One region of the Chryseobacterium sp. VD8 genome, then DNA from elsewhere that is predicted to be linked to it. Evidence: riboswitches for the same ligand, from Rfam matches in the RefSeq annotation. Region 1 holds a riboswitch; the other holds the start of a gene.
What was found. A riboswitch is a leader RNA that binds a small molecule or an ion and turns the genes downstream of it on or off. The one in region 1 is predicted to bind cobalamin.
Positions count from the first base shown of each region.

Region 1 (16,496 bases):
GTCGTTTAACGGAAGCAAAAAATCTGATGCTTCAGACGATGCAGAAAATGAAAAGTGATAAAGTAGGAATGGTAATTTTTGCCGGACAGGCAACTTCCATTATGCCTTTAACCACAGATTATAATTCAGCAGAAACCTATATCAGCGGAATTGAAACAAACTCCATGCAGATTCAGGGAACAGATTTTCTGAACGGAATGAAAATCGCGGCTGAAAAATTTAAAAACGTAAGCAAAGACGGTCGAAAAGTTGTTTTACTGAGTGACGGTGAAGATAACGAAGGAAATGATGATGCAGCGATACGACTGGCTAAAAAAGAGGGGATTATGATTACTTCCGTCGGAATCGGTACCGAAGAAGGTGCTCCGGTTCCGGAATATGTTTTCGGACAGTTAATGGGATATAAAAGTGATATCAATGGACAGACCGTTATCTCGAAAAGACAGACGGAAGCGCTGAAAAAAATGGCTGATGCAACCGGAGGAAGCTATATTGACGGAAATAACATCAATGAAACTCCGGACAGAATTTTAGACGCTCTGAAAAAGAAAACAGGATCATCCGAAACCATGGTGAAATCACAAAATGCGAATCATTATTACCAGTATTTTCTGGCAGTTTCTTTATTTTTCTTCTTTCTGATTTATTTATTCAATCCCAAAAGAGATTTTAATATTTGATAATCGAATACATTTTATCATAACCAGACTATTACTTTAACCCAATTTTAACAAATAAGACACTGTTTATTAACATTTAAAGGAATAATTTTGCACATAATGAATACTAAAATCATTTTTTTATCGTTTATAATTGCTTTCGTCTTTCCGGGAAATCTTTTCGGGCAGAAAAATTACAGGACTTTAGTCTATGAAGGCAATGAAAAATTCAACGGTAAAGATTATGATGGCGCGTCTGTAAAGTATCTGGAAGCAATCAGAACCAACAGCAAAGATTTTACAGCGCACTACAATTTAGGAAACGCATTATATAAAAGCAAAAAATACGAAGAAGCAAAAGCAGAATTCGAGACGGCTCAGAAGCTTTCTCAGACGCTTCCGGATAAAGCAGCTGCTCTTCATAATTTGGGGAATACCTATATGCAGATGAACAAGCCTGAAAAGGCAGCGGAATTTTACAGACAGTCCCTGAAACAAAATCCGTACAGCGAAGTAACAAGAAAAAATTACGAGATTGCCAAGCTGAAGGATAAAGAAAACCAGCAGAAAAAACAACAGCAAAATAACTCCGGTAAAGGAGGCGGTGGTAAAGACCAACAGCAAAATGATGATCAAAAAGGAAAAGATCAAAAGCAGGATCAGGGACAAGGTCAGCAGAATAAAGGAGACGGACAGGGAAATGATCCCAACCGTAACCAGAATAATGAAGGCAAAATCCCTAAAGGTCTCGAAAATCAAATACTCAACAAAGTAAGCGATAAGGAAAAAGAAACCGCCAGAAGAATTTTGAATAAAAATTCTTATTCGATGCCCGAGAGCAACGAGAAAGATTGGTGATGCAGAACAGAATTATTTACATATTACTTTTAATGTCTTCCGTAATTTCTTACGGACAGGTAAATCTTTCTGTAACTCCCGATAAAACAACGTATAACGGTAAGGAAATAGTAAATCTGAATATTGTCCTTGAAATGAATGGTGGTGAGTATAATCAGCAAACGCCATTACGTTCACCGGACTTGTCAAAATTTAATATCATAGGAAGCGGTTCTGCCAGTAACGGTTATGTAGATCCTGAAACCAATACCGTAATTTCCCAATCTATTACAAGATTAGCTCTTGAACCCAAACAGAAAGGAAAAGTAAAGATCGGATCTTTCCTGATTACCATCAATAATAAAATTTATAAAACCGAACCTTTTGACATTTTTATTAAAGATGTAGAAAAGAAACCGGTTGCTGCAAATAATGCTTCAAAAGACGTGTATCTCAATATGGAGATTGATGACCGTGAAGTGTATCAGGATCAGCCTACTATTGCTGTTCTGAAAGTGTATTCAAAAAACATGGATAACTTCAGAAGAGTAAGAAACATTCATCTTCCTGAGCAGGAAAATCTGGATGTTTTTCCGGTAAGTTTTACCAAGTCTGAGATTGATCCTTCCGATGCAGGAAATATGGCGTCGCAGATTCTTGCTGTGTTTATGGTTTTCCCGAATGAAGCGGGTTATGTAGATATTCCGGGTGTTTCGGCTTCGCTGAATTCTTATGCTAACAAAAACAAGCTCGTTTCGAATAAAGTAAAGATCAATGTTAAAAAACTTCCTGAAGGTTCTCCGGAATGTTTTAAGAATGCAGTCGGGAATTTTAATGTAACCGTTGTTAATACTTCAAAAGAAAAAGTTGAAGTAAAAAAACCGATGAATGTTCTGGTAAAAGTAAGCGGAGAAGGGAATCTTAAAAGCATGGAGCTTCCTAAAATTGCGCAATCTCCGGATTATGAAGTTTTCGCTCCTAAGATCATTTCACGCGTAACGGTAGGAACGGAAGGAATGAAAGGAGAGGTATTAGCCAATTATCTTGTAATTCCTAAAAAAGCGGGAGAAATTAATATTAAAACAGAACAGTTTGCCTTTTTCGATCCTTCCAGCAAAGAGTATGTAGATCTTGGACAGCAGTCTTTAGCGGTAAATGCTTTTTCTCATGATCAGATTCTTGAATCCCGTACAGCGGTTGAAAAAGTGAATGAGTACACCAATACTTTTTTAGAAACGGTAAATACGCCTGTTTTAAAAACAACTTCATTTAAAGTAAAAGAAAAAAAGAAATTCCACTGGAACGTTCTTTTTATCAATATTGCTATTTTGCTTTCCTTATTCGGAATGTATCTTCTGTTTAAAACATGGCAGAAGAAAAACAGATTGTCTAAAGAAATTCAGGCTCCGATGCCTTTAGGTTCAGTTGCTGAAACGGAAAATGAAATCCGTGAAAAGTTTAAAACCGACATCAACGATTATTTTGGCTATTTGGAAAATCTTAAAGATAATGAAGATTATCAGAAGTTTTTTCAAACCTTTGACGAGCTTGATCAGGAAGTGAAAAATCAATATTCTGGAAATCCTGCTGATCATTTAACAGATTTGCTGGAAAAAGAAAAAGGCTCGTCAATTGCCGAAGAATACAGGAATCTTATTCAGAGAGTACAGGTTGAAAAATATGCTCCGATAAAATCTTCGGAAGGAATGGACGAACTTTTATCCTCCATCGTTAATTTGTATTCTAAGATTAGCAAATAATCAATTTATTTTCATATTTTTGCGAAATTATTAATTGCAAGGAAATGGAAATATTTAATGATTTTTCGATAAAAGAGATTATTACCTGTTTTATGGTTCTTTTTGCAGTGATTGATATCATTGGTTCTATCCCGATTGTGGTAAGTTTACAGCAGAAATTCGGGCAGATTGAAGCTGAAAAAGCATCCATTACCGCAGGAGCCATTATGCTTGTTTTTCTTTTCGTGGGAAACAAAATTCTGAAATTTATTGGTGTGGATGTTAATTCATTCGCAATTGCGGGAGCTTTTGTGATTTTTATCATAGCCCTGGAAATGATTCTTGGAATTGAGATCAACAAAACGTCTGAAGCAAAGGCTGCATCCATCGTTCCCATCGCATTTCCGCTGGTTGCAGGAGCAGGAACCTTAACGACAACGCTTTCTCTGAAAGCCGAGTTTCATGACATTAACATTATTTTTGGAATTATTCTCAACACAATTTTCGTATATTTGGTGCTGAAATCTGCAACGTGGCTGGAGAAGAAAATGGGCGATGCGACACTTGCCATTTTACCGAAAGTTTTCGGAATTATCCTGTTGGCGATTTCAATTAAATTATTCACCGCGAATTTTGCGCAGCTGGTGCAGAATTACATTAATTTTTAAGAGTTATGCAGAAGTTTTATAAAGTATTTTTGGTACTGTTCATCGTGTTTATCGCAATTAATCTTTATGCTTTAGACTGGCAATCGGATATTTTGTCTGAGGATAACCTGAAGTTTGTTTTCTCAATAGCTTCAGCGGCAATAGGTCTTATTTTGCTTTTTGTAATGAATACATGGAGCAAGATCGGAGTAAGAAAATAATTGAATTACAATTTTATATAAAGCCTCTTTCAGTCTGAAGGAGGCTTTTTTATTTCTGTTTCTTGTTGAATTTTAGCTCTCAAATAATAAAAATCTAAACTAAAGAGTTTTGCTCCTTTAGGAGCAGAATCTGTGTAGAAATAAGAATAAATCTATTAATCAATCCGTAGGATTGATATCTATGATACGATACATTTTCTAAAGATAGCGTTCCTACGGAACGCCGAACATTTTTCGAATATGATTTCTACATAGATAAAACTCTATAGAGTTTTCTGGCATTTTACTTTAAACAAAATGTTGAATCTTTTGCCTTTTTTCGGTCAAATAAAAATTTAAAGAAGTCTATTATTTTAAAATCACCACATTTTTCAGAACTGCTTCCGATTTCAGTTCAGTTTCTGTCCATTCTTTTTCGGGATTGCTTTGTGCGGTAATTCCGCCGCCTACAAACAAATGAACTGCATTTTTATACAGTTTTGAACAGCGAAGATTAACAAAATACTGTACCGTTTCATCAGTCTCAATTTTAATATATCCGGCGTAAAATTCTCTTGGAAATTTTTCAATCTTCTGAATTTCTTCTTTACAAAAATCTTTCGGAATTCCGCAAACAGCAGGAGTGGGGTGTAATTCCTGAATAATCTGATCTAAGTTTTCAGGTTTAATTTTGGCTTTAAAATCGGTTCTAAGATGCTTGATGTTTCCCGAAATATGATCGTAGGTTTCAGACTCCGTGACGTTTTCAGAATACTGATTTAAAATATTTCTGATGTAGGACGTTACAGGTTTCTGTTCCTCAATTTCCTTTTCCGACCAGTTTTCAGAAACGGGAAGTGTTCCTGCCAGACTCATCGTTTCAAATTCGTGCGTTCTTTTACTGAATTTTCCTAAAACTTCCGAGAAAGCACCCATCCATGAATTTTCGTCATCGATAAAAATATATCGGAATGCATTCGGATAGGATTGACAAAGATGATTAAAGCTTTCTTTTAAATCAATTTCTTCAAAATCTGTGAAAATTTTTCTTCTTGAATAGACCAGTTTCGGAAGCTGATGTTCTTTGATAACCGCAATTACTTTTTCAAGATTTTTTAAATATTCTTCCTTTGTTTCGGTAACAAATCCGCTTTTATCCTCAGGTAAAATATCACTTGAAATTGCTGTCTGATTAAAATTTTCAGGGTTTAATTCAATAATTTTTCCTCCAAAATCCAATCGTTCCAATCCATCAAAAGAATAAAAACGGATAGGGTTTTCGCCGGAATTTTCATCTGTGGAATACAGTTTTTCGTCGAATGGAAATTTGAAATAAATCATTGTTTGAAGCTTTTTAGAAAATCAGAGTCGGGAAATAATATAAGAAATTCCAACATTGATTTTTCTTTCTGCAAAGGTATTATTAGTCTTAAAAATCTCAAAATCAAAGTCAGGATTTTTTAAGGAAATATTTTTGATGCTATAATGCTGATATTCCGCAGAAATGATGAAACGCCTTAAAAATCTATATTGAAGACCCGCAGAAAATCCAAGATTGGTCTGTGTGCTTTTAAAATCCTCCAGTTTGGTTAAAGCGCCATTTTCAGGAGTCATAAACTGCATTTTATAAGTCTGATTATTTAGCAGAATTCCTGCAAACGGACGGAAGTTTTTCCAGTTATACATCAGTTTAAGCTGAAGTGCAAACTCAAAATGTTCATTATTAAACTTCTGAAATAGAAGCGGCTGATTATTTTCGGTAAAATAATATCCGTTCAGAAAGGTGTCTTCTTTGTTGGCATCGAGATCGAAGGATGAACTCCAGTGGTACACATTGGCAGAAAGCCAGACTAAAAACTGAGAATCGAAGAAACTTTTGGAAGCCCAGATTCCGATATTTCCTCCGAACTGCGGTTTGTTTTCTAAAGCCCAGTTTGCACTTTTTATGCCAAATCCGCCTTCAATTCCGTACTGAAAGGTCGCCGGTTTTCGCAATCTTGCTCTTCTTGAAGCCCTCTGTTTGTCGATTTCCTGTTTGTATACATCCGTCACAAATTTCGTTTCCTGAACGGTTGGTGTTTTCATCACAACATCATTCAGCCTGAATTTTAAAGGCTTCATGAGATATACGGTATCATAAACGACTACTTTTTCGTAAACGTAAACCGTATCTATTTTCTTTTTCCTGATTTTCTGTGCAAACGAAAAGTTGACACAGGGGATGAGAAAAAGGAGTATTATTTTTTGGAAGGACATATTCTGGTTTTCAATTTATTTTTCAATAAATACGGTGTCTCTTTTAATGATTTTTTTCACGACAATTACTTTCTGCGGAGCTTCTTCAATGGTGTCTTTTGCAGCCGTTTTTTTTAAAACCGGTCTGCTTTTCAATCCTGTTTCATCTCCTCTTATTTCTGTTTTAGCAGTGTTTTTCTCTTCAATTATATTTGTTGCTGACTGATTTACAGCATTATTGTCTGATTTTTCTTTTGAATCAGAATTGGTATTTACGAAGTGGTTTTTTGTCTTTTTACCTACTGTTTCATTATTATCTGTAAGAATTGGTAAAGCTGAATTCTGATTCGTTGAGAAAAAAGAATTCTTCGGATTTAAGAAAAAAACAGACAGAATGATGATGACCAAAAATGTTCCTCCAATAACTGTTTTCTTTTTCAGACTCGTATTGGATGATGAAAATGCAGTGTTATTAATTTTAAGATCGGAAGGAATCTGCAATTTTTTTGATGGCTGAATGGTAAAATCTGCAAATTTACTTTTAAAAGTCTGCGCCCAAAGCAATCCTCCAAGTCCGAAAACAACAAGCAGTTGCGCCATTTTTTTCTTCGGTGTATTTTGATTGACGAAATTCTTCATCAGATAATTCTGAACCGATTTTTTCGCTCTCAAAAGGTGGGATTTTGAGGTGTTTACGGTAATTCCCAATAAACCGGAAATTTCTGCATGAGAATGATTTTCAATAAAATAAAGATTGAAAACGGATTTATGATGGGATGGAAGACTGTCGATGGAAGACAGCAGTTCTTCACTGGTGAAGTCGTAAACGAAAACGTTTTTTTCTTCTGATAAATGATGGTCCATTTCTGAATAGGTATCTGGGATTTCCGAAGGTTCTGTGGTTACAAAAGTATCTTTGCTGTGTTTGCGGATGTGTTGCAACGCATTGTTTACCACAATTTTTTTCAGCCATGCAAACAGAGCTTTTTCATCATTCAGCTGATCGTTTTTCTGAATTGCGGTAATGAAACTGTCCTGCACGATGTCTTCTGCCGTGTAAATATCATCGATATATCTTCTGCATATTCCCAGAAGTTTCGGGGAATAATCGAGATAAATTTTCTGCCAGTTGAAGTTGCTGTTTTGCTTCATAATTTAATTCGCGACAAATAGTAAGTTATTATTTACCGGAAGTTTTATTAAAATTTTTTGATTTTCTGTTATTAATCATAATTGCTTAATTTTTACGCAAAGGATCGCTAAGATTCTTTTATATGCCAACCGTTTTTAAGTTTGCAAAGGTGCTTCGACAAGCTCAGCATAAACTATTCACTCAGCAAAGAACTCAAAGATTTTCAATTATGACCAATTACGGACCATCACATAAAATTTAGACCTTTTCAAGATAAAGTTAAATCTTTATATAAATGAATAAGGTCAATAAAAATAAATTTAAAGTTTTCATGGTTATTATTTTCTTATAAGATGCAGAAAAAATAAAAGGTTGCAGTAAGAAAATAAAAAAAGCTCAAATTTTTTTTGAGCTTGGTATCTTTTAGTGAAAATTAAATCTTATCGGTTGATGATATTGTTTGTCATCGTGGTATGATTGATGAGCTGACCTTTTTCATCGCGGATCTCTATTTCCGAAACGTGCATCGTTTTTCCTTTTCGGATAAATCTTGCAACGGCTGTTACGATTCCGTCTTTTTTACTTCTTAAATGGTTGGAGTTGATGTTGGTTCCCACTCCGAAATATTTTGTACCATCAATAAAAATATTAGACAGGCTGGAACCCATGGTTTCTGCCAAAACGCAGCTTGCGCCACCGTGCATAATTCCGAATGGCTGATGAATTTTTGGTGAAACAGGCATTGTTGCAGTCAGTGTTTCATTTTCAACATCAATATCTGTAAACTTAATATCCAGAGTTTTGGCAAACGTTTCTCCGCCCCAGTTGTTGATGAATTCTAATATTTCTTTCTTGCTTTTATCTTTTATATACATATTTTAATGAGTAATAAGTAATTGGTAATGAGTAATTTTGATAATATCTAGCATCTAACTTTCATCTTCCAGCATCTAGCTTCCATCTCCTAACCTTTAGCCTCAGAATCATTTCCCATGATATTCGGGTTCCAGTTTTCCGGGATTTTAGGTACTATATCATTTTTTATGTAGTAATCCTGAATTTCCTGCATAATTTCGGTAAACGGTGCAGATGCAATTCTTTCGTAGGGAATGGTATAACCAAGATAAATGATTTTTCTTTTAAAATCTCCTGCCGCGAGAACGATAGGGACTTTAGCCGCTAAAGCCATGTGGTAGAAACCTTTTCTCCATTTCGGAACCCAGCTTCTTGTTCCTTCGGGAGTGATGACCAGACTGAAATCGTCTTTTTCAAACTGTTTGGCTACGAAATTCACCAGATCATTTTTCTGGCTTCTGTCGATCCCGATTCCGCCCAGACCTTTTACCACGCTTCCGTACCATGCTTTGGTGTGTGCATCTTTGATGATAATTTTTAATGGTTTTTTCAGAGACCAGTAGGATAGGTTTCCTAAAATATATTCCATGTTGTGCGTGTGAGGCGCAACTACAAGAATACATCTGTTCAGAACGTTTTCGTCGCCCTGAAGAACGACTTTCCAGCCCATTAATTTTAGCAGCAGTTTGCCGATCAGCTTTCTCATATAGTTTAGATTAAAAACAAAAAAGTATAACCAAAGTGGTTATACTTTACAAATATATTGAAATATTATCGCTCTTAAAACAGACTGCTGATTAAATCAACAATTTTCATTACAATTTCTAGTGCCAGTTGTACCATGATTATTGAATTTTTATTGAGTGTTTTGGTTTTAATTTTTTACTACACAAATGTAAAGATTTTTATTGAAACAGCGAACAAAATCTTTATATTTTTTCGTTTTCAGTGAGAGAAGAAGAGTGTGAATTTCAAACGGTTGTGTTATTCATTCACACCTTCTGCCACTCTCTGCAGTTTAGTTATTTGGTTTGTATGGAAATTTCGTTTTTATCTTTATCCACTTTGAAGTCGATGTTGGCTCCTTTCATCTTTTTGATGCTGCTTTTCATGGAATCGATTACCTGATCTGCCTTATTGCTCGGAACTTTTTTTCCGTTAACGATAATGCTGTCTTCATCATCAGAATTGTATTCAATCGTAGAACCATTTACGGTAATTTTATTTTTTTCGATTTTAATTTTTCCGTCTTCGTCTCTTTCCTGATCGTCATCATTAATTCCGTCTGCGTTAAGATCTCCGTCGAAGCTGATTCCGTCTTTTTTCACAGGGATCACTACGGTTTTTAAAGGAAGTACCAGTTCATAATCTATGCTGTAATCTCTGAAACGGTGTTCGTAAGGGTATTTGATGTAGTTCGGAAGAACAATTCTGTTATTCACCACTTCTACAGGAACGCTTACATTTAATGGAAGATTGTATCCTTTAGCTTCTTTTTTAATGATTAAATAAGGTGTTTTGATGTCTGCTTTTCTCGTTACATCCACATGCATCCAGTCTCTTTCGTATACGGAAACTTTGTCTGAATAAAGGTCATCATCATATCCTTTAAAGTTTTGAGGAATAGAAACCTGTTTGAAATCTACATAAATACTGTCGGATTGTGTGTTGATCGCAATTTCTTCCGTATCTTCCTTATGACCTTTCAGGAACATTTCTCTTTTTGCCATGCTGAATCCGAAGTAAGTTCCTAAAGTGATCAGTGCAAGGAACAATGCTCCGATTACCCAGCCTGTATTTCTCAGTTTTGTTTTAGGAGAAATTAATTTGATGCTTAATAATCCGAATAACATCGCAGGCAATAAACTTCCTAAAGTAATCAGTGCCATAAGAATGTATTTCATATTATCGTTATCAAAATAAAAATTCATCTGGCTTACCGGCGGGAAATCGCTGTCTGCTCCCATAAAACCGAATACTACAAATACTCCGATGAGACAAGACAAAGACATAAACCCGAAAATACCGCCTAAAATATACCGTAGTACATTCCAAAGTCCGCTTCCGGCGTTGTTGATGTAGGGTTTGTTTTCGATATAGATTTCTCCGACCCTCTGAGTAGATTCATTGGCAAACTGTACCAATTTATTAGACTCATTCTTAAGATTGTCGAAGTTCATAGGCTTTCCCTTCATTTTCAGGAAATCTGCTGCGGTTTCTGCTTTTGGCAAAACTGCCCAAAGAATAACGTAAAGTAAGAAAACCAAGGTTGAAGAAACGGCTGCCGTGAAGATTCCCAAGATGAAAACACCAAGCCAGATCGCTCTCATCGCAGTGATGTCCATTCCTACATAATGTGCTAAACCTGCGCAAACACCGGCAATTTTTTGTCTTTCAGGATCGCGGAACAACTGTTTTTTATCAGAATATCCGGTTCCGGAAGTTCCTGTTTTCTTTGTATTTTTCTCAGAATAATATGCTTCTTCCTGCTCTTCGATTTTTTCAGGGCTTCCGATCTGTGCAATTACTCTTTCTACATCCGAGTCGTTAATTACTTCACGTTTTGCCATAGAATCTTTGAAGATTTCTACCATTCTGATTTCTATGTCATGCATTACCTCATCTGCTTCCGAAGCGTCCAGAGAGCTTCTCAGAGCATTCAGGTAATCGCTAAGTTTTATGTATGCGTGTTCTTCTATGGTAAAAGAAAAACCTGCGAGTCCTATTGAGAGTGTCTTGTTCATAGCTTTGTTTTTAATTTTTTTGAGTGATTTGGTTGACTGAATTGGTTAATTCGTTCCAGGTATTTTGAAGTTCATCTAAAAATAATTTACCTTTTTCTGTAATCTGGTAATATTTTCTGGGTGGTCCTCCCGTAGATTCTTCCCATCTGTATGAAAGGAACTCACCGTTTTTTAATCTTGTTAAAAGAGGGTATAGTGTTCCTTCTACGACATCCAGTTTTCCTTTTTTCAGTTCATCTATTAAGTCGGAAACGTACATTTCACGATGATTGATGAGACTTAAAATACAGAATTCCAGAATTCCTTTTCGCATTTGCGCTTTGGTATTTTCAGTATTCATCTTTAATAAGTTTTGTTAATTAGTTGTATAATTTTCGAAACCCGGGACCTAGCTAGTTGTACCTGTTTCGATTTTACATTACAAAGATATGTAAATAAAATGGTATTATGCAATACAAAGTAGTGAAAAAATTCAAATAAAATATTTAACTAATTGATAATCAGTTTAATTATTTTTTACTGGAAAATTTTAGAAATATGAATTTTAGCAAATTCAGGTTAAATTTTTAATAATTTTACCTTTTAAGCTCACTGTTCTTAAGGTAACCAAAGCTTTTTTCTGTAATTCTTTATGATATGATCTAAAAGTGTAGCTTTTATAGAATCTACGGACGATAAGTGCCATTTCCATCATGGCAAAGTGTTCTCCGATGCAGAGTCTCGGTCCCGCTCCGAAAGGATAATAAGCGAAATTTTTAGCATTTTCATCATCAAAACGTTCCGGAATAAAAGAATTCGGGCTGTTCCAATATTCTGGATTCCTATGAAGTCCGCTGATGTAAAGAATAATGAAAGTCCCTTTTTGCCATGAATAATTTTTAAAATGATCATCTTCTAAAGCCTGTCTGTCGATTGCCCATGCCGGAGAATGCAGCCGCATTGCTTCTTTGATAATATTTGTGGTATAAGATTTTTTCATTAAGCTTTCTGTCCCGAAAGCGTTTACTCCTTCTGCGACAATTTCAGCCTTCAGCTTTTGTTCAGCTTCAGGGTTTTGACTGATCTCAAAAAAGATAAAGCTTAATGCATTGGCTGTCGTTTCGTGTCCTGCAATGAAAAGAATGAGCATTTCATCAATAAGCTGTTCATCAGACATCGGAAGCTGCGTGTCTTCATATCTCGCCTGAATAAGCATATCCAGCAAATCATTTTTTTCTTCCTTCGAATTTCTGCGTTTATCCAGAACACTCTGAATAATATTTTTGGCTTCAGTACTTTTCTTTATCATTTTATCGATGACACCGATACTTTTCAAGAATTGTGAATAGAAAGGTATTCTTACTTCTTTGGCAAAAACTTCCTGAACTTCTGTAATAATTTTCCCAAGTTCTTTTACGCTTTCTTCATCAATATCCGAACTGAAAAGTGTTTTTGCAACAATATTAAAAGTAAGGGTGTGGAAAAAATCATGCAGATCAATTTCAGGCTCATCAGGAAAAGGCGTAAAAGCTTTATTTATTTCTTCGTTCATGATAGAGATAAGTTCAGCAATTTTAGCTTTACTAAAACCGGGCTGTATAAGTCTCCTTTGTTTCAGCCAGTCTTTTCCATTGTTGGTAAGCAGTCCTTTCCCGAGATATTTTCTTAAAGTAACGGACTGGATATCAGATTTAAAATAATTTTTCTGGTTTTGTTTTAAAATATATTCGATGAATTCCTTATCCTGAGAAAAGATAAAATTCTTATTCGTTAAAGTAGCTTTAAGGTAATAAGTATCTCCTGCAATGGCATGATTTCCACTGATTACTTCCAAGGGATTATTTACTCCGTAAAAAAGAGAATACAGTTTTCGTTTTCCTTTGATTTCTGCAGGATAATTGTAATTTGGCGTCATACATAATATTTAAATAAATGTAATACTAATCTGTGAATTAAAATAGGTTTACAGTCAAAAGTCTTATTTTTGTACTGCTTTTTTATCATCAATCCCGTAAAAATGGATGATGAAATTCTAAACAAAATAAATATGAAGATACAAAAGGAAATCGATTTTATTCTGGCTGTTGATGCCCTGAAAAATGTACAGCGAAGAAATTATAATGCAGATGATTCCAGAAGGGAAAACACAGCAGAACATTCGTGGCAGATTATCATTCTGGCTCAGATTCTGTTTCCTTATGCGAAAAACAGAGCCGATATTGATCTTTTGAGAGTGATCAGAATGCTGTCGATTCACGATTTGGTTGAAATTGAAGCAGGGGATACTTTTATATTTGATGAAGCTGCCATGGTCGGAAAATTTGAAAGAGAGAAAGTTTCGGCTCAGAAGATCTTCGGAATTTTGGATGAACCGCTGCGCTCTGAATTTTTTAACCTTTGGCTGGAATTTGAAGAAGAGCAGACTCCCGATGCTGTTTTTGCCTGCGCAATTGACCGCATTATGCCTTTTATCTTAAATTCCCACACTTCAGGAAAGAGCTGGACAGAAGCCGGAGTCACGGAAAAACAAATCAGAAATATGCTGGAACATGCCATTGTAAGGGCTTCCGATGAACTGGGAGAAGCTTTTCAGGTGTTGTTAATTAAAAATCTTGAAACCGAAAAGGTATTGAAATAAAGGTTTCGGCGGGCAAAGCCCGCCGAAACCGCTTTAAAGAACATTTTGAAAATATTGGTTTCCGGCGACCGAAGGTCGCCGGAGCCTTTTTATAATATTTGAATTGGCTTCTTAAATTCATCAATCGCTACAAAAGTAAAATCTCCTACAATCGCTCTTTCCCTTTCATAAGAATACATCTGTTCCGTAAAAATTTCTACATTTACTTTCATGCTTGTTTTTCCTACATGGACAACTTTTCCGATTAATTCCACAATCGTTCCTGCGGGAATAGATCTTTTAAAATCAATTTTATCGCTGCTTACGGTTACCACGCGTTTTCTTGCAAATCTTGTTGCTGCAATAAAAGCCACTTCATCCATTAGCTGCATCGCCGTACCTCCGAAAAGAGTATCGTAATGATTGGTTGTGTTCGGGAAAACCGCTTTAAAAATTCGGGTTTCGGATGCTTCAATTCTTTCTTCTGTAGTCATATATCATTATTATTAAAGCGAAATGAAAATATCGGAACAACAGAAAAAGCAGAGACAGAAATCTCTGAGTATCCATTAGATCAATAAACTTCAAATCGCGAAAGTTTTTTGTTGTTAAGAAAAAGGCAGGTCTCCTGACTTGTAACCTCTTTATTTCCTTCCCATGACTTTGCACAGTGGATTTTTAATAAAGAATTCCGTTACTTACAGTTGCGCGACAGTTCGTGATTTTCACACGATTCCCTTTTAATCTGCAGTTAAGCAAAACCAGTTTCCTGAAAAGTGATAAGCTTATAAAATCTAAAGTCACACTTTTCGATGACAAAAATAATGATTATTGATGAATTATTCAGGAGTTTTATAAATGATCTGGCTTTCAGCTTTTCCCTGCTTGATTGTCCAGATCGTTGTATAGCGGTTTTCGCCCGAACCGTTGATCATATAAAGAAAAATATGATCGTTATCGATAGCGGTTACGCCCACATTTTCAAAATCCATGGAAGGCTGAAACATATTTTTAATGGCATCTCTTACAAAAACAGAACCTCTTCCGGGTTGCTGAACGCGTACAGATTTTATTTCCATTAAACCTTCCGGCAATTCTTTTCCTACGCCCCAGGCTTTTACCTTGTCTATTTTAATAATGTTTCCGTTAGAATCTTTTTCCTGCTTTTTGATTTGTGCATAAGAAGGATAAACATCAATGATAACTTTTGTTCTCTGGTTTCCGGGAATTTTAGGATTGGTATCATCAGTAAAAATCAGAGACTTTCCGTTTTTCGATTTAGAAGGCGTAAATTTTGGTAAATTATCAACGAAAACAATACGGTTTTTATTCACCATTCCTTCCTTGGTGATGCTGTCGTATCTTACGAAAGGTTTTTCGGTGTCTTCTTTTTCAGGATATTTTATCCAGATCCATTCTGTTTCTCCCGGTGCAGGTTTTTCGTAAATAAAAACATCTCCGGTTTTCATACGGATCTTGTCAATTATTTTTCGGTAATCGTCTTTATGGACACGCACCATGGCATAACCTTCCTCTGCTTTTACCACGCCGAAAGGCACTTTATTCTGTCCCTTCGCAAAAGCAAAAGAAAAAATACTGAACACTGAAAGATAAAAAGCTTTTTTTCCGGAAACCATCATGAAAATTTTTTTGAAAGTTCAAATATATAAATTAAATATTCTTCGGAAGATAATTATACTGCTGCAATTCTTTAAAATCTTTAATCTGCTTCAGATACGTATCAGAAAGCAGATAAATTTCATCTGAAATATCCAAAACCTCCTGATAACGGTGATCTGAAATAATAAATCCCTTCTGCTGAGACTGTTCTTTGATCAATTTTTGAATTTCAGAAATCATTTTCGGTGATAAAGCGTTAAAAGGTTCATCCAGAAGAACAAATTTCGAATCGGAATAGACCATTAAAATAACCTCAACAATTTTTTTCTCGCCGCCTGAAAGGTTTCGTGGAGTTGTATTCAAAAAAGGTTTTAGCAGATCTGATTTAAAAAGCTGATCCGCGTTTTCTTTAGTACAGAAAAGGGAGATCAGGTTTTTTATTTTAATACCTTTCGGCAGAAATGAGTATTGAGGTAAATAAGCAATCCTTCCTTTCCTGTCCATTTGGTTTTGTAAAATTTTATCATCCACTCTTACAAACTGAGAATCGCCTTTCTCTGTTCCAAAAATAATTTTTAAAAGAGTAGATTTTCCCGTACCGTTTCTTCCCAGCAAACCGATAACCTTTCCCGTTTCACAACTGATGTAGATATCTCTTAGGATTTTCTTTTCATTAAAAGATTTGGTAAGGCTGTCAATATGTAATCTGCTCATATCAGTTTTGTAAATATATTAATGATTACACTTAATGAAAAAGTAAAGATCCAGAGAAATGATCTTGAAAACCCGAAATTGGCAAAAAAATAATATTCATGTTTTAGTCTCAATTCATAGATGAGATAATGAAAAGCCGGAAGAAATAATAAGAAGCATAATCCGAAATTGGCAGTAGTAAAACCAAGCGGGATATTCATCAGCAAAGAAAAGAGAACAGCAGGAATCAGTAATTTTACATAGAAAATCCAGAGAATCCTTATATTTTTAACCATATATCTGTTTAAATTAATTTTGAATTCCACCAAAGTCACCAAAGGCAGTTACAAAGCTTTTACTGAAGCATTTTTAAGCTCTTAGTTTTTGTATGTGTACTGTCTGATAACCAAATATCGCTAAATTTTCTCTATATCTTTTTTGATAAAAACAGATAAGAATAGATTCCAAAGAAAAGAAAAACAACTGAAAATAAAGCGGCAGCAATATAAAAAGCTTCTCCGAAACTGTACGCAATATTT
Region 1 is NZ_JBBCQL010000015.1:2,337-18,832, reverse strand. It holds gene WFK35_RS03250 (vWA domain-containing protein) at 1-680, shown strand, start outside; gene WFK35_RS03245 (tetratricopeptide repeat protein) at 780-1,517, shown strand; gene WFK35_RS03240 (BatD family protein) at 1,517-3,256, shown strand; gene WFK35_RS03235 (MarC family protein) at 3,301-3,903, shown strand; gene WFK35_RS03230 (hypothetical protein) at 3,909-4,103, shown strand; gene WFK35_RS03225 (chorismate-binding protein) at 4,452-5,423, opposite strand; gene WFK35_RS03220 (outer membrane beta-barrel protein) at 5,445-6,338, opposite strand; gene WFK35_RS03215 (RNA polymerase sigma factor) at 6,354-7,469, opposite strand; gene WFK35_RS03210 (PaaI family thioesterase) at 7,890-8,324, opposite strand; gene WFK35_RS03205 (1-acyl-sn-glycerol-3-phosphate acyltransferase) at 8,414-9,010, opposite strand; gene WFK35_RS03200 (PspC domain-containing protein) at 9,327-11,048, opposite strand; gene WFK35_RS03195 (PadR family transcriptional regulator) at 11,059-11,388, opposite strand; gene WFK35_RS03190 (cytochrome P450) at 11,602-12,942, opposite strand; gene WFK35_RS03185 (HD domain-containing protein) at 13,075-13,665, shown strand; gene WFK35_RS03180 (acyl-CoA thioesterase) at 13,755-14,138, opposite strand; cobalamin riboswitch at 14,246-14,425, opposite strand; gene WFK35_RS03175 (hypothetical protein) at 14,484-15,284, opposite strand; gene WFK35_RS03170 (ATP-binding cassette domain-containing protein) at 15,316-15,978, opposite strand; gene WFK35_RS03165 (hypothetical protein) at 15,975-16,253, opposite strand; gene WFK35_RS03160 (hypothetical protein) at 16,385-16,496, opposite strand, start outside.

Region 2 (16,091 bases), on a different contig from region 1:
TATATCCATGTCGTTTTCTCAACGAAAAATAGAATTCCTTATTTCAATACTCCGGAGTTACGAATAAAAGTCTGGAAACACATAAAAGAAAATGCCTCGCAAAAAGGAATTTTTCTGGATATGGTGAATGGTTATTCGGATCATTGTCATTGTTTAATTTCTCTGGGTTCCAATCAGAATATTGAAAAAATTGTTCAATTATTGAAAGGAGAATCTTCATATTGGATCAATAAAAATGCATTGACAAAAGAAAAGTTTTTTTGGCAGGACGAATATTTTGCTGTTTCAGTTTCTGAATCTATGATTGAAACAGTGAGAAATTACGTTAAAAATCATGAAAGTCATCACAAAAAGAAATCGTTTGCGGAAGAATATCAGGAATTTTTGGATAAGTATAATTTTAAATAATCTGAGTTCAAGATAAGTCTTCTTAAACGCCATGTTAAACAAAGAGATTCAATTATCAGTAATTCAGCTTTTAAGATATACAAAGGCGTAAAACTGATCAAAGTAATACCGTTTTTGTCTTTTTTAAATAAACGAAGTGGCTTTGTTTACCTTACCAACTTTCAATAAGTAAAAAAAAATCTTTTGTTTTTCTTTGCGATAAATTATATAATTTTATAAATCAATTATTTAAATTTATTTCTTATTCCGAACTGATGTTAAATAATAAAGTTTGGCTAAAGCCAGATTTGATTTTAATGATTTTAAAAATGGGTTAAAGCCCATTCCTATTGAATATAAAAACTCTGTTTTCGAAGATTTCACGCGAAGATTTGTAAATTTACGCCGATAAATTAATAGAAGCAGAATGTAATCCTTTTATTAAAAATAAATTATAGTATTGGCTTTAGTTAAAGCGTAAAATGTATTATACATGGAAAAAATAATAGAAATTTTAAAATCCGGCGGCACAATTCTTTACCCAACAGATACCATTTGGGGAATTGGCTGTGACGCCACAAATATAGAAGCCGTAAACAAAATATTCGACATCAAAAAACGGGAAAAAAACAAATCCATGATCATTCTGGTGGAATCTGAAAAAAGATTACAGGATTTGGTAGATGTTCCGGAAATGGCTTGGGAAATTATTGATCTGAGCGAAAAGCCCGTAACTATTGTTTATGAAAACCCGAGAGGATTGCCAAAAGAATTGTTAGCTGAAGACGGAAGCATTGGAATCCGTCTGGTAAAAAACGACTTCTGTAAAAAACTGATTACAAAGCTGAATAAACCATTAGTTTCTACTTCTGCAAATTTCAGCGGTGAAAAAAGTCCTTTAAAATTCTCGGATATTTCTCCTGAAATGATTGATCTTGTAGATTATGCAGTAGAAGAAGACCGCGAAAAAGTTTCAAAATATTCGGGATCATCGGTAATTAAAGTCTGGAGCGACAACAGGATAAAAGTACTGAGAGAATAATCGACTTTTATCATTTATTTTAAAGTCTTATTCATCCGCATCGGCAGGATTTCTTTTTTTAGTTTTATCTTTGCAGAACTTCAATTTTAAAACAATCGCTATGAATCATCAAAAGTTTGCCGAAGAATGGATCAAAGCATGGAATTCCCACGATCTGGATGTCATTTTATCTCATTATTCAGGTGATATAGAGATCGTTACGCCGATGATAAAATTAGCAACAGGAGGAAAAGAAAGTTCACTTAAAGGAAAATCTGCGGTTCGCGGATATTGGAAGGCAGCGCTGGAAAAATATCCTGATCTTCACTTTGAGCTTATAAAATCTACGGAAGGAGTAGATTCTGTGGCTTTGTTTTACAAATCTATTATGGATAAACATGCAATGGAAGTGATGTTTTTTAATGAAGATGAAAAAATTAATAAAATGTATGCTCATTACGATTAATGAACAGCATTAGTGTATTACAAAATGAAAATTAATCTTACTCAAAATAAAAATTTAAAACTTTTTAAAATCATTTCGGAAGTTGCAGCCCGGAACAATCAGTCTGTATATATCGTCGGAGGTTATGTACGCGATCTTTTAATGAAAAGAAAAGCATCAACGGATATTGATTTTGTGACCGAACAAAGCGGTATTGAACTTGCCCAAAACGTCGGAAAGGAAATTGATCCGAAAATAAAAGTTTCTGTTTTCAAAACGTACGGAACGGCGATGATCAAATACAAAGATCTTGAGCTTGAATTTGTAGGCGCAAGAAAAGAAAGTTACACCGAAAACAGCCGTAAACCGGAAGTAGAGGGCGGAACCATTGAGGACGACCAGAAAAGAAGAGATTTTACGGTGAATGCAATGGCAATTTCGTTAAATCAGGATAATTTTGGTGAACTGATCGATCCTTTCAACGGAATAGATGATCTGGAAAAAGGAATTTTAAGAACGCCTTTAGAGCCCGCTCAAACCTATTCTGACGATCCGTTGAGAATGATGAGAGCCGTTCGTTTTGCCTCTACTTTAAATTTTAAAATTGAAGAAAATTCACTGGAAGCCATTAAGCAGGAAGCCGAAAGAATAAAAATTGTTTCGATGGAAAGAATAATGGTGGAATTTAATAAAATCATGCTTTCCAAAAAGCCATCTATTGGTCTGAAATTAATGGAACAGACAGGTTTAATGAAATTAATTATTCCTGAACTGATTGATCTGAAAGGAGTAGAAGAAGTGGAAGGACAAACCCATAAAGACAATTTTTACCATACTTTGGAAGTGGTAGACAATATTTCTGAAAACACGGAAAACCTGTGGCTTCGTTGGTCTGCATTGCTCCACGATATCGGAAAAGCACCGACCAAAAAATTTGTTGAAGGAACAGGATGGACGTTCCATGGACACGAGTTTTTAGGCTCAAAAATGGTAAAAACATTATTCCAGAGATTGAAACTGCCTTTAGGTCCGGATATGAAATATGTTCAGAAGATGGTAAAACTTTCGTCTCGACCGATTGCTCTGATTACCGATGATGCTTCGGATTCTGCGTTGCGAAGATTATTGTTTGATGCAGGAGAAAATATGGAAGATCTGTTTACCCTTTGTAAAGCCGATATTACGACCAAAAATTCTAAAAAGCAGGAGAAATTTAAGAAAAATTTTGAATATGTTGCTGTTAAGATTAAAGAAGTTGAAGAAAAAGATCAGGTAAGGAATTTCCAGCCGCCGATTTCAGGAGAAGAAATTATGGCAATGTTTAATCTGAAACCGGGTCGCGAAATCGGAATTTTAAAGGAAAAAGTAAAAGAAGCCATTCTGGAAGGCGAAATTGCAAATGACAGCGAGGAAGCGAGAACTTTTGTGATTGCGGAAGCGGAAAAGCTTGGATTGACACTTGCCTAAATGCTTTTCGGGACATTTGATTATAGTATTTTAGCTTTAATTTTCCTTATCAACATTCTTGTCTGGAAATTTAAAATAATTAAAAAACGCAACTGGATTTTATATCTGGTTGCGTTTTTATTTTTCGGATTTGTTATTCCGCTTTTATCTGTTGATTTTGAAATTGAAAAAGCGACAAAAGATCAGCCAATTGTTGATAATTTCACGCTTTTGTACACGTATTTCAGGTTTCCGGTTTGGTGGTTTATTGGGGTGGTGGAGACTTTTATTTTAAGGAATTTGATCACGAAAATAAAAGCATAATAAAATCCTAATAAAATGTTAATAAAATCTTAAAAAAGGTATTGGTTTTGTTGTTACATTTGCAGAAATGTTTTAATTCAATTGTAACCTATTTAAAATTTTATTGGTGAAAAATATCTTTTTAGTTGTCCCTCTTCTTTTCCTCATTCTTTCCTGTGAAAATAAGGTGGAAAAAGTTCATAATGCCTTTTACTATTGGAAAACAGATACGTATTCTGAAGTTTCTGTTCCCGAAAAAAATATGCTTGAACAGCAGAATGTCGAAAAGCTGTATGTAAAATATTTTGAAGTGGATTACACCGAAGCGATGGGAAGTTTTCCGATTTCAAAAACCAATGTAAGGTTATCATCTTACTGCGAAGAAAATTTACCGAAGAAATACACTGTTATCCCGACGGTTTACATTAAAAATATTGTATTTAAAAAAAGTTCGGAAAAGGATCTTGATAAACTGGCAGATAATGTAAACTTTCTCATCAATAAATTTACTAACGAGAAGTTTGACTCCATTGCTGTTAATGAAATTCAGATCGATTGTGACTGGACAGCTTCTACAAAAGACAGATATTTTTACTTTCTGAAAAAATTAAAGCCGATATCCCAAAAGGAAATTTCTGTTACCCTGAGATTGTATCCATACAAATATCCTGAAAAAATGGGAGTTCCGCCGGTTGATAAAGTTACTTTAATGTGCTATAATTTAATCAATCCTTTGGCGGATGATTCTAAAAATTCAATTTTAGATCTTAAAGAAATGGAAAGCTATCTCAATACGAAGAAAAAATATCCGCTGCATATGGATATTGCACTTCCGTTATATTCCTGGATGCAGTTGTATCAGAACAATCAGTTTAAAGGAGTTTTATATAACGGAAATGATCTGAAAAAAGTACTGAAAGAAACAAAACCGCTGTGGTACGAAGTAACAAAAGATACCGTGATTGATTATAAGGATTATCTGAGAGTAGGAGATAAGATCAAGTATGAAGAAATTACACCAGAACAAATCAATAAAGCTATTGCATTAATCAAGAAAAATATAAAGCTGGATAAAGAAATTACCGTATCGCTTTTTCATTTAGATGCCAATCAGTTAAATAACTACACCAATGAAGAGATCAGCCATTTTTATAGCGACTTTACTAAGTAATCTGTTTTTTGCGTGTGGATTTTATCCTTACGGCGATGATGTACGGTTTTATTTTCTTGATCCCGATAACTTTTCTTATCAGGAATATCGGTCTTTTTACTATTCATCTCTTTATTTTGGCTATAATAATGACGGTGAAGAACCTGAAATTAAAGATTCGCAGAATGAAGTTCTTTGGAGAAAATACTGTAAGAATAAAGTTTCAATAGATGAAATTAATTTTGCTCTGGAAAAATATGGTTTTTCGGATATCAATGAAAAAAGCAGCAACGCTTTTATAAAATATTTATATTCAGCTAAAGACAATGAAGCAATTAATTATCTGAAATTTGCCAAAAACTGTGAATTTTTCAATTCATGGCAGGAAGATCCGTGGGAAAGAAATGAAAATACAGCGGCTCAGAAGAGAACAGTTTTATTACATCAGGCTATTGCTTTAGCTTCCAAAACCAAAAATTCAGAGATCAGAAAAAGATATGCGTTTCTTGCGGTTCGTCTCGCTTTTTACAATGGGGATATGAAGTCTTTGGCGAAGACTTATGCTCAATATTTCTCTGTGGAAAAATCAAATGATATTATTGATACTTGGGCTTTACATTTTAAGGCAATCGAAGAGAAAAATCAGGTGCTTAAAAATATTTACTTTGCCAGAGTTTTTGCCAAATGTCCCGCAAAACGTTTTGTTTCATGGCAGGCTTTCGATCATAAATTATCAAAAGATGAGGTCTTACAATTGATAGATGATCCAAAAGATAAAGCGCGGGTTTTAATGATGTACAGCATCTACAATTCCGGTAAAAATATTGATAATCTTAAAGAAATTTATGCCTGCAATTCTAATTTTGACGGACTGGGTTTTTTGGTGTCACGCGAGATCAGTAAACTGGAAGACTGGATTTTTACACCTTATTATTCTTTGTTTGAGCCAGCCATTCCGGATTCCGGATATAGTTCTCAGTATGATCAGGAATATCAGTCGGTAAGAAATGTCTTTGGAAGAGTGGAAGCGGACAGAGAATATGCAAAAGAACTTTTAGAGTTTATCAATTCCGCAGATTTATCGAAGGTACAGAATCCCGATTTCTGGAAGTTTGCCAAAGCTGAACTTTTATTCATGACGAAAAATTACTCTGAAAGTCTGAAGCAAATCAGCAATCTGGAAAAAACGTTGCCGGCAGATTCTAAAATCCGGGAAAATGCAGAGCAGATCAAGGCGTTAAATCTTTTTGCAAATCAGACTTACGGAAAAGCTGTAATTCCTGATGCCGCAAAAGAAATTATCATTAAAAACAGAAAAAACGAACGGTTTATTTTTGCATTGGGAAGAGAACTGGAATATCTCGGAAATACGGATGATGCAGCACTTTTGTATGCTTCTCTAGATGAGAGGTTAAACAGTCTGGTTTATTTCAAATCGTTAAAAAGTGACCGTCATACTTACGGAGATTATTTTGTAGATTATTTTAATTATATGGATGCAGTCTATTCTCCTGAACAGGTGCAGAGTTTCATTAAAAAGACTGAAAAAGTAAATTCCGGAAACGATTTGTTTTTTAGTAATTTTAAAATGAAACAACAGTCGGTTAATAATCTGTACGATCTTCTGGGAACAAAATATATAAGACAGAATAAACTGAATTTAGCCTTACATATATTTAAAAAACTGGGTGCAGAATATTATGAAGCGCAGAATACACTTTGGGAGAACGATGGAAAAGACAGTTATTCTGCATCAGGTAAAATTTTTGATCAGAATCCTTTCTATCATCTAAAATATACTCCGGATTTTATTAAGGAAAGAGAAAAATTCAGAGTAACTAAATTATCTGTAACCCAAAAACTAATCGAATATCTCGGCAAAGCCAATAATCCACAGGGAAAAGACAGGGATTATTACTATTTTCTGGTTGCCAACTGTTATTACAACATGTCGCAGTATGGGAATGCGTGGATGATGAGAAGATACTTCGTAAGTTCGGCAGGAAACTTTTCTATCCGTGAAGATAATGAGGAATTTAATACGGCTGGTCTGGCAAAATTATACTACGGAAAAGCTATGGAAAATGCGAAAACTGAAAAATTCAAAGCGTTATGTCTCAGAATGCAGGGAAGGTGTGAAAATTATAATTATGATTTTAATGGTGAGGAAAATGCAGACAGTTTTTCCCGGTCCGATGACTATGAAGACAAAAGACTCGAAAAAAACAGATATTATCAGGATCTTAAAAATAAATATGCAGGACAGTATGAAGATATGATGAGCGGATGCGAATTTTTTGAGGATTACTTTAAGGCAAGGCGTTAAATAATTACGGCGGAGCTGAAAGCTCCGCCGTAATCTTTTACTTATTTCAAAAAAATTAATTCATATAAGCGGAATTAGATCCGATTCCTGTTACGAATTTTTTCAGAACTGTTCCCGAAGTATTGTATACCGTAACTTCTGATGGGGCTGTAAAATTCTTCACATCAGACGCAAAGATTTTCCCGTCTTTTACAGAGAAACCATACAGCGTAAAATATTGTCCTCCGTCTACAAAATTGATAAGAGGAGTAGAAGGTGCTGTTGTTGCATTCATATCCATTGTGTAAATCTTGTTGGAAGAGGTGAAATAGTATTTTCCGCCATCAATTTCAAGATTTCTTGCATTGGCGATGCCGGTTAAAGTTGTCGTTTTTGTAATGGTTCCTGCAGGAGAAATTTCATAAATGTAAGAATTAGATGTTCCTGAAGCAATTACGTACACATTGTTATTATAACTGATGGTTTTTTCAATTTCACCATTTGGAACAGCAACCGTGTTGATAATCTCATTGGTTGAAGTATTGATTCTTGTAAGCGTACTTCCGTAGCTGTAAGCAGCATTCTGCACAAATACCGTTCCTCCTGCTTCAACCACTCTTTCCGCTGTAGAAGTTGACGCGAAAGGAATTTTCTTTACAAAAGAAAGATCAGAAAGCTTGTAAACATTCACATATTTTGCTCCGTTATACTTATCGTTGGAAACATAAAGATTTCCGTTGCTGATCGTCATGTATCTCGGGTTATCCAGTTGTGCCGTAATTTCTCCGGTTTTTTTGAAATTATAACGGTTAACAACCTGTACTTTATTCGAATTATTCAGAAGCAGAAAAGCTCTGTCGTCACTGAATGTGATCGTCTGCAAAACATCACCCAGATTTTCGTTATTATTTTTCTTATAAATATCGTTTTCCAAAACAGAAAGATCTTTAGAAATAAAAGAAACACTAGCTGTAGGTGTTCCGAAGTTACCTTCATTCGCAATAAAATATCCGTTTTCATAATCACCTCGCGACGGCATTACATATTCATCATCACTACATGAAACATTAATCACAAGGATCAAAGCCAGTAAAAGCTGAAAAAGTCTGTTTAATTTCATAATATAATAATTGATTTAAAAATTTAAGTTGATGTAAAAACTGTAGTTTCTTTTAGGTAAAGGATAATAAGCCATCGTTTCATAGATTTCGTCGGTGATATTATTTACCCTTAATCCCAAAGTATACTTTTTGGCAACCGTTGCAGACAATCCTGCATTCAGGACGAAATATGGTTTTATAAGATAATCGTTATTCTCATCAGAAGTGGTAAAAGTCTTACCCGTAAACATTCCCTGAACATATAGATTCATAAATCGGTACTGATAATCTGCATTTCCGAAAACCTTATGAAGAGGAACATACATCAGTTGATTTTTCGTTTCAAGATCTACAGATCTCGTATAGCTGTATCCCGTGTTTATTTTTAAAGAATGTTCTTTCGAAAACTTGTGCTGAAACCCAATTTTAGACTCAAGACCATAAGATTCAACATTTCTTACGTTTCTTGGTGACCAATATCCCAGAGAAGTAGGAACCCACTGAATCATATCCTTTATTTTCATGTAATAAGGCGTGAGACTCAAAGTAAATTTTCCAGAAGTCAATTCGTGATTCATTTCAGTCTGCAAAGACGTTTCTGCCTTCAGATCCAAATTTCCGCCCGGATTCCAGTAAAGATCATTGAAGGAAGGGAATCTGAAATTCTTTGAAAAACTTGTCCCTAAACTGTACCAGTCAGAAACTTTCCATTTGCCTGAAAAAGAATAGAGTAAAGGCGATTCTATATTTTCAATAAAATCCTTCTTGATTCCGGCTTCCAGCCTCAGCTTTTGGGTAGGGAAATATCTCAACAATCCTGCAACAGAATAAATATTTCTTCTTACATTCTCAATTCCGGATTGATAGCCTTCTCCTTTATTGATCTGAAACTCCCCGATAACATTAACATTCAGTTTAGGCGTGATGAAATAATTGAAATCATCTTTAAAAATCAGATTTTTTCCCGTTCCGCCACTGGTTTTAGGAGCCTCAAAAACCCCGAAATACTGGAAATTTTCTTCCGTGTAAGCCGCTTTCAGGCTGTTTGAAATCGATTTTGAATTAATATCGTGGGTAAGAAGGCTTCGGAAAGTCTGCGCTGCATACTTCGTGCGGTTGCCGTTTTCCGTGAAGATCGGATAATTCTGTTCCGCATCATACAACTGGCTTTGCCACGAAATTTTCTGATTTCGGGCAATTTTATAGCTAAAACCTATGTTCGCTGTACCGTTAAAATATTTACCGTTTCGGTTGATATACTGCTTTTCAGGAACCTCATAATTATTTTGACTGATGAAATAATTTCCGGATGCCTTAAAACTGAAATCCGCATTGCTGAAAGAAGTTTTAAAATAATTCTGGAACGTCTCATAAGAAGCCACTTCACTATGTAAAGTTGCATGAAAACCCTCATTAAATTTCAGTTCATTGTTAAGGTGAATACTACCTCCGATCGCGCCGCTTCCATAAACCACACTTCCGCCGCCGGCTTTCACTTCAAGCGCATCATAACCGAAAATCGCGATATTATTAACATCTCCCTGTCCTAAAAGAACAGAATTGATGTTAATTCCATTCCACACAAAAGCAGTCTGCTGCGCCGTTGTTCCCCTGAAAGAAGGCGAAGAAACCGCACCGCGGCCATTTTCCTTAATATAAACAGGTGACTGAAAACGTAACGTTTCAGAAAGATTGGCGGAATTTTTTTCGATCTCTTTGGGAGTAATTGTAGTAACCGGATGAAAAAGTTTTACCTTATTCATCTGATTGTCAAAAACATAAACGGTGTCAATAGCTTTCTCCTGTGCGTAAAGAAAACAACCGTATGATGCAAAAAGCAGTACTAAAGATCTTTTTAAAGCCATTCCTATTTTACTTTTCCTCCGAAAGCAATGTTTTTAAGATTACATTTTGGCAGGTCTCCTGACTTTCGCTTTCTACACCTTCCCGTTTTCACAGTGGTTTATCGTAGAAATCTTATATGCGATTTACAGTTGCGGGGACAGTTTGGGATTTTCGCCCAATTCCCTTTTCATTCCAAATTAATGGAAACCAAAATTTTTGCAAAGATAACTTTTTTAATTTATTGACAAAAAAAATACCCATTAAGTATCTTTTTAATAAAACAATGATTTGTTGCATTACATACGAAAAACAATTTCAGGAGCTTTTTCCAGCTTTCGCTACTCGCTTTTTTTTGATTCGGCGGCGGCTTTTGCCGCCGCCGAATCAAAAAAAGAGCTCAGACATGCCGCTCAATCTGGGCTAGAAAAATAAAACCGCAGAAAATAAACAGTTTTATAAAATTCAGATTCTATTGAAAAATAAATAATTATTTTAAGTAAAAATTATTTAAAATGTATTAAAATCTTACTTTAAGTTTCTTTAAACTCATTTTAAATTTAGCCGCAAAAAAGACAAAAGACTTTATTGAATTTATTTAAAGTATTTCAAAAGTCTGCAAAGAGAAAAAATCTTTGATTTTTTAAACTTATGTGCTCTTTTTTCCCATTGAAGGACTAACCTTAAAAAACTAAAGTGTTTAAATCTTTTGCATCTTTTGTGGTAAAAAATTTAAGCAGGTTATTTAATTACTTTAAAATAAACATCATTAAAGAAGAAAATCATAGATTTTTAAAGACTATGTGTTCTTCTATTTTAAATACACATCATTCAAAATCTCATGTGATGAAAGAAAGTCCCTTCTTAAAAAACTTTCCCTTAAATAAAAATCCAAACAGAAGTAAAGAGTTTGTTTAAACTTGTTAAAATAAAAATATTCTTATTGAAAAAAACTAAGGTGAAAGGTTTGATAAAAGTTCTATTCTTTTAAGACGCAAGAAGAAAATTAAAGATTTTCCTTTATAATGCTGATGAAATTTTATCGCAGATAAAATCCTTGCGCCTTAAAGCATACTATCTTAAACAACTTTGCGCCCTTGCGAAAATCCAACCTGAATTCTTATTTACTATTATTTAAACATTTTAACTATAAAAAAGTACCGTCAAAATAAAACGGCAGAAGATCCTTAATAGAATGTACCTTCACCACCTCATCATTCAGATTAGAAAAATAAAGTTCAATATTTTCATTCTGCTTCGTTTCATATTCAATAATGCTCTGTCTGCACGATCCGCATGGCGGAATCGGCGGATTTTTCTCAGAAAACTCCTTCGGTCCGCCTACAATAAAGATTTTCTTTATTTTTTCAGACGGAAAATTTGCCCCGATCCAGAAAAGAGCAGTCCTTTCCGCGCAAAGTCCGGAAGGATATGCCGCATTCTCCTGATTGTTTCCGGTATAAATTTCTCCGTTTTCCAGAAGCACAGAACAGCCAACCAAAAAGTTAGAATAGGGAGCATAAGCGTTCTCGCGCGCTTCTTTTGCTTTTGCAAATAATTTTTTTTCTATATCGTTCAGTTCAGCGTTATTGTTGAAATATTCGTAACTGATATGAGTTTCTTTTTTCATATATTGTGGGTTTAAAAAAAGGGGGATAAATTTACTTCTTTTTCATGAAGTGGGCAATATTATCTCATTCTTTAAAATTTCAAAAAATCAGATCAAAAATGTTATACACTCCAATCAGATTCAGAAATGTTGAATTGAAAAACCGTTGGGTAATGTCTCCAATGTGTATGTATTCTTCCGAAAACGGATTAGCCAACGATTTCCATTTTGTACATTACGGAAGCAGAGCGCAGGGCGGAACCGGACTAATCATCCTTGAAGCAACGGGAGTAGAACCGCGCGGAAGAATTACCAACCATTGCATGGGAATCTGGAACGACGAACAGGCAGAAAAACTAAAGAAAATTGTAGAATTTGTACACCGGAATTCAGAAACCAAAATAGGCATTCAGCTTGCACATGCCGGAAGAAAAGGATCTACGTGGAACAATGTACAAATCCCGATAGAAGAAGGCTGGGAAACCATCGCACCAAGTCCGATTCCGTATCATCCTACTGAAAGAATTCCACATGTTTTAACCATCGAGGAAATCAAAGAACAGGTTGAGAATTTCAGACAGGCAGCGAGAAGATCTGTAGATGCAGGTTTCGATGTCATAGAAATTCACGCGGCACACGGTTATCTTATCCATCAGTTTTTATCACCGCTTTCTAATATCAGAACCGATGAATACGGCGGAAGTTTCGATAACAGAATACGGTTTTTAGTTGAAATCGTAGATGCTGTTAACGGAGAATTAAATGAAGACGTTGCCTTATTTGTAAGAATTTCCGGAACAGAATACGCAGAAAACGGCTGGGAAATAGAAGACAGTGCCGAACTTGCTAAAATCCTTAAAAACCATTCGGTAGATCTTGTTGATGTTTCCAGCGGAGGAAATATTCACGGAGTAAAAATTCCGGTTCACGACGGTTATCAGGTTCCGCTTGCGTCACAGGTGAAAAATGAGGCAGAAACAAAAACAGGAGCAGTAGGATTAATTGCGAGAGTCAATCAGGCGGAAGAAATTCTAGAGAAAGGAGAGGCAGATTTAATTTTCATCGCCAGAGAAAGCTTAAGAAATCCTTACATCGCCGTTCAGGGTTCCTTTGAAATGGATGAGTACTGCTTCTTTCCGCATCAGTATTTAAGAGCAAAAATTTCTAAATAATTTTTATATATTTGAGAATCATAACCCTGTATTGTAATGAAAATAGAAGACTTTATGCTGCCTTGTCCCATCAAGAAATTCTTTGGAATCGACTGTTTTGGGTGTGGAACGCAGAGAGCTATTGTCATGGTTTTTGAAGGCAGGTTTGGCGAAGCATTTCATATGTTTCCTGCGGTCTACACTTTATTGCTTTTTTTCGGAACGGTTTTCCTCAATTTTGTAGACAGAAAACGGAATTACAGTAATATTTTGGTTTTTCTTGCCATTATCAATGCCGTCATTATGGTTACTTCTTATTTTTATAAACATTTATACTTACCTATACATTAATCAATTAAATTATAACTATGGAACAACAAAAATTACCTAACGCAACGGCGGTATTAATCTTGGGAATTGTATCAATTGTCGGGTGTTGCTGTTACGGACTTCCGGGACTTATTGCAGGGATCATTGCATTGGTTCTGGCTAAAAAAGACGGAGAACTCTACAGAAAAAATCCGGCGGCTTATTCAAATTACGGACAATTGAATGCCGGAAAAATAATGGCAATCATCGGAATTGTATTAAGTATTTTATACGTAGTTTACGTTGTTGTCATGATTTCTACTCTAGGATGGGACGCTATGAAAGACCCGCAATTGATGCAGGAACGAATGAGAGAATTGATGGGACAGTAATTTTCTTATTAATTTAAAAATAAAAGCCTTCTTTCAACCGAAAGAAGGCTTTATTGTTCTTAAAAGAAAATTTATTTCACAATAAACTTCAATGAAGAAGCATCTAATTTTAGAATATAAATTCCCTGCTCCAGATTTTTAATTTTAATAGAATTTTTACCGTTTTTAAAAGGCTGATCGATTGTCTGCATTACTTTTCCGTGAAGATTGTATATCTCCGCTTTTTTTATATTCTGCGTTTCTCCTTTTACAAAAATTTCATTATTGGAAACAGGATTTGGCGAAACCTGTAATGTATTCTGATCTGAAATGGTTTCAGTAGAAAAACTTTGAACCTGCTTTGCCGTTCCCGAATAACAGGTCCAGCTTAGATCATCAATGGCAACTCTGTTGGTGGTAGAATTATTTTCTAAAGTTACCACCACATTCCCTGAAATATTAATATTGCTTATTGTGGTAGTTGCTGCACTGATGTTGTAAGGAATAGTTCCAACAGCCGTTCCGTTTACTTTAACGGTGAAAGTTCCGTTAGAACCTGTAAATTTCAGTTGAGTCGTTACAGTCAGTGATCCGATTCCATTCGCTGAACTGCTTGAAGTTAAAGCGCCGTCTCTTATTGTAATCGCTTTGTTGGAAATCGTCTGATCTGTTCTTGCATCCGTTGCTGTCCACGTAATGCCGTTGTTTGTCCATGTTCTCGCTAAATATCCTGTTGTACCTGCAGGAATATTTTCAAAATTTTCATAGACGCAATTCGTCGGAGGAGGAACCGCGTCCGTAGTTCCCGAAACGGTAGAGCTGTTGGCGGAAGAATTTCCTGCAGCATCTTTAGCAATCACATTAAAGGTATAAGTTGTGGAAGCATTTAATCCGAAAATGGTCGCAGAAGTTGCACTTACCGATGTTTTTAAACTTCCGTTCATGTAGACATCATATGAAGTAACACCAACATTATCTGCCGAAGCATTCCACGACAGCGAAATGCTGCTTGGCGAAGTTCCCGTAACCGCAAGACCGGTAACGGTAGAAGGAGCCTGTGTATCAATCGGAGCATTGGTTGTTCCTGAAACGGTAGAACTGTTCGGAGAAGAATTTCCTGCTGCATCTTTTGCTACAATATAAAAAGGATAAGTAGTGGAAGGACTTAATCCGGAAATAGTTGCAGAAGTGGAGCTTACTGTTGCCTGTAAATTTCCGTTCATATACACATTATACGATGTAACCCCGACATTATCGGTTGAAGCATTCCATGAAAGCGAAATGCTGCTTGAAGTAGTTCCGGAAACACTAAGCCCTGTCACGGTTGTCGGAGCCTGTGTATCAGCGGGAGCCCAGATCTGGTTTACATAATTCGGATTATCGATGAAAGGATTTCTGTTTCCCTGATAAGCATAGGTAGCATTGTTCCGGTTGATTTCCGCCTGAGAAACAGGATCCTGATTGTGCCAAGCCAACAGAACATTAAGTTCCCAGGTCTGCAACCCCGGAAAAGCAGAATTACCTAAAATATCTCCAGAAGAAAATGTAGCAAGCTTACTCTGATAGCGCGTTACAAAATAAAAAATCATACGCGCAACATCCCCTTTAAATTCATTAACAGGTTCAAAAACAATCCCTGAATATCCGGGTGAAGCAGAACTTCCAAGTTTAGAACCGTTAGACGATAGGGAAGTCGCAGTTCCTACGATTCCAAAAGGATAATCTGCCCTCATGGCATTTACTTTTCCGTCTGTTGCTCTGATGAAATTGATGTCGGAATACATCGGTGAAGCAGAATTAAATAAGCTCTGAGGAATAATATGCTCTCTGTTATAGCAGTTTCCTTCTTCTGTATACGTTCCGCATTGGTTGGTTACAGGAATAAAATTGTAAGGATCTGCACCGGTCGGATTTTCAGAATAAATATCCAGAATAGAACCGTCATTTTCATAATTCTTGTCAATATCGGTTATTTTAAAACCTGTCCAGAGTGCGTTATAGCCTTTGTCCTGATGACCATTCGTAATGATTGAACTCAGTGCTGTTTTCAGAGAAGCTCCGGAAAGTCCGTTTGCCGAATTGTAATATCCCGAAGGAGCCTGAGCATTTGCTAAAACTGAAGCAAAGCCCAAAATGAATAACTGTTTTTTCATGGTAAATTTTTAAGATCATAATATTACCATAAAATTTATGAATATAAAATTACATAATCGTTAATTTTTAATAAGATTCATACAAATAAAAGCCTTCTTTCAACAGAGAGAAGGCTTTTGTTATTTATTAAGCTAAATTTTATTTCACAATAAACTTCAATGAAGAAGCATCTAATTTTAAAATATAAATTCCCTGCTCCAGATTTTTAATTTTAATAGAATTTCTACTGTTTTTAAAAGGCTGATCAATGGTCTGTATTACTTTTCCGTGAAGATTATAGATCTCCGCTTTCTTAATATTCTGCGTTTCCCCTTTTACAAAAATTTCATTATTGGAAACAGGATTTGGCGAAATCTGTAATGCATTCTGGTCAGAATTTGATGCTAAAGAAATACTTGGAGCCTGTCTTGCCGTTCCCGAATAACAGGTCCAGCTAAGATTATCAATAGCAACTCTGTTGGTGGTAGAATTGTTTTCTAAAGTTATAACAACGTTCCC
Region 2 is NZ_JBBCQL010000069.1:1,722-17,812, reverse strand. It holds gene tnpA (IS200/IS605 family transposase) at 1-408, shown strand, start outside; gene WFK35_RS09930 (L-threonylcarbamoyladenylate synthase) at 881-1,429, shown strand; gene WFK35_RS09925 (nuclear transport factor 2 family protein) at 1,530-1,874, shown strand; gene WFK35_RS09920 (CCA tRNA nucleotidyltransferase) at 1,899-3,320, shown strand; gene WFK35_RS09915 (hypothetical protein) at 3,321-3,623, shown strand; gene WFK35_RS09910 (hypothetical protein) at 3,730-4,773, shown strand; gene WFK35_RS09905 (hypothetical protein) at 4,733-7,078, shown strand; gene WFK35_RS09900 (YncE family protein) at 7,134-8,177, opposite strand; gene WFK35_RS09895 (TonB-dependent receptor plug domain-containing protein) at 8,193-10,022, opposite strand; cobalamin riboswitch at 10,054-10,229, opposite strand; gene cdd (cytidine deaminase) at 11,147-11,629, opposite strand; gene WFK35_RS09885 (NADH:flavin oxidoreductase/NADH oxidase) at 11,728-12,780, shown strand; gene WFK35_RS09880 (DUF2752 domain-containing protein) at 12,817-13,110, shown strand; gene WFK35_RS09875 (CCC motif membrane protein) at 13,128-13,460, shown strand; gene WFK35_RS09870 (endonuclease) at 13,532-15,592, opposite strand; gene WFK35_RS09865 (endonuclease) at 15,732-16,091, opposite strand, start outside.
Region 2: linked by a shared signal. The riboswitch ahead of WFK35_RS09895 (TonB-dependent receptor plug domain-containing protein) and the one ahead of WFK35_RS03180 (acyl-CoA thioesterase) in region 1 are both predicted to bind cobalamin.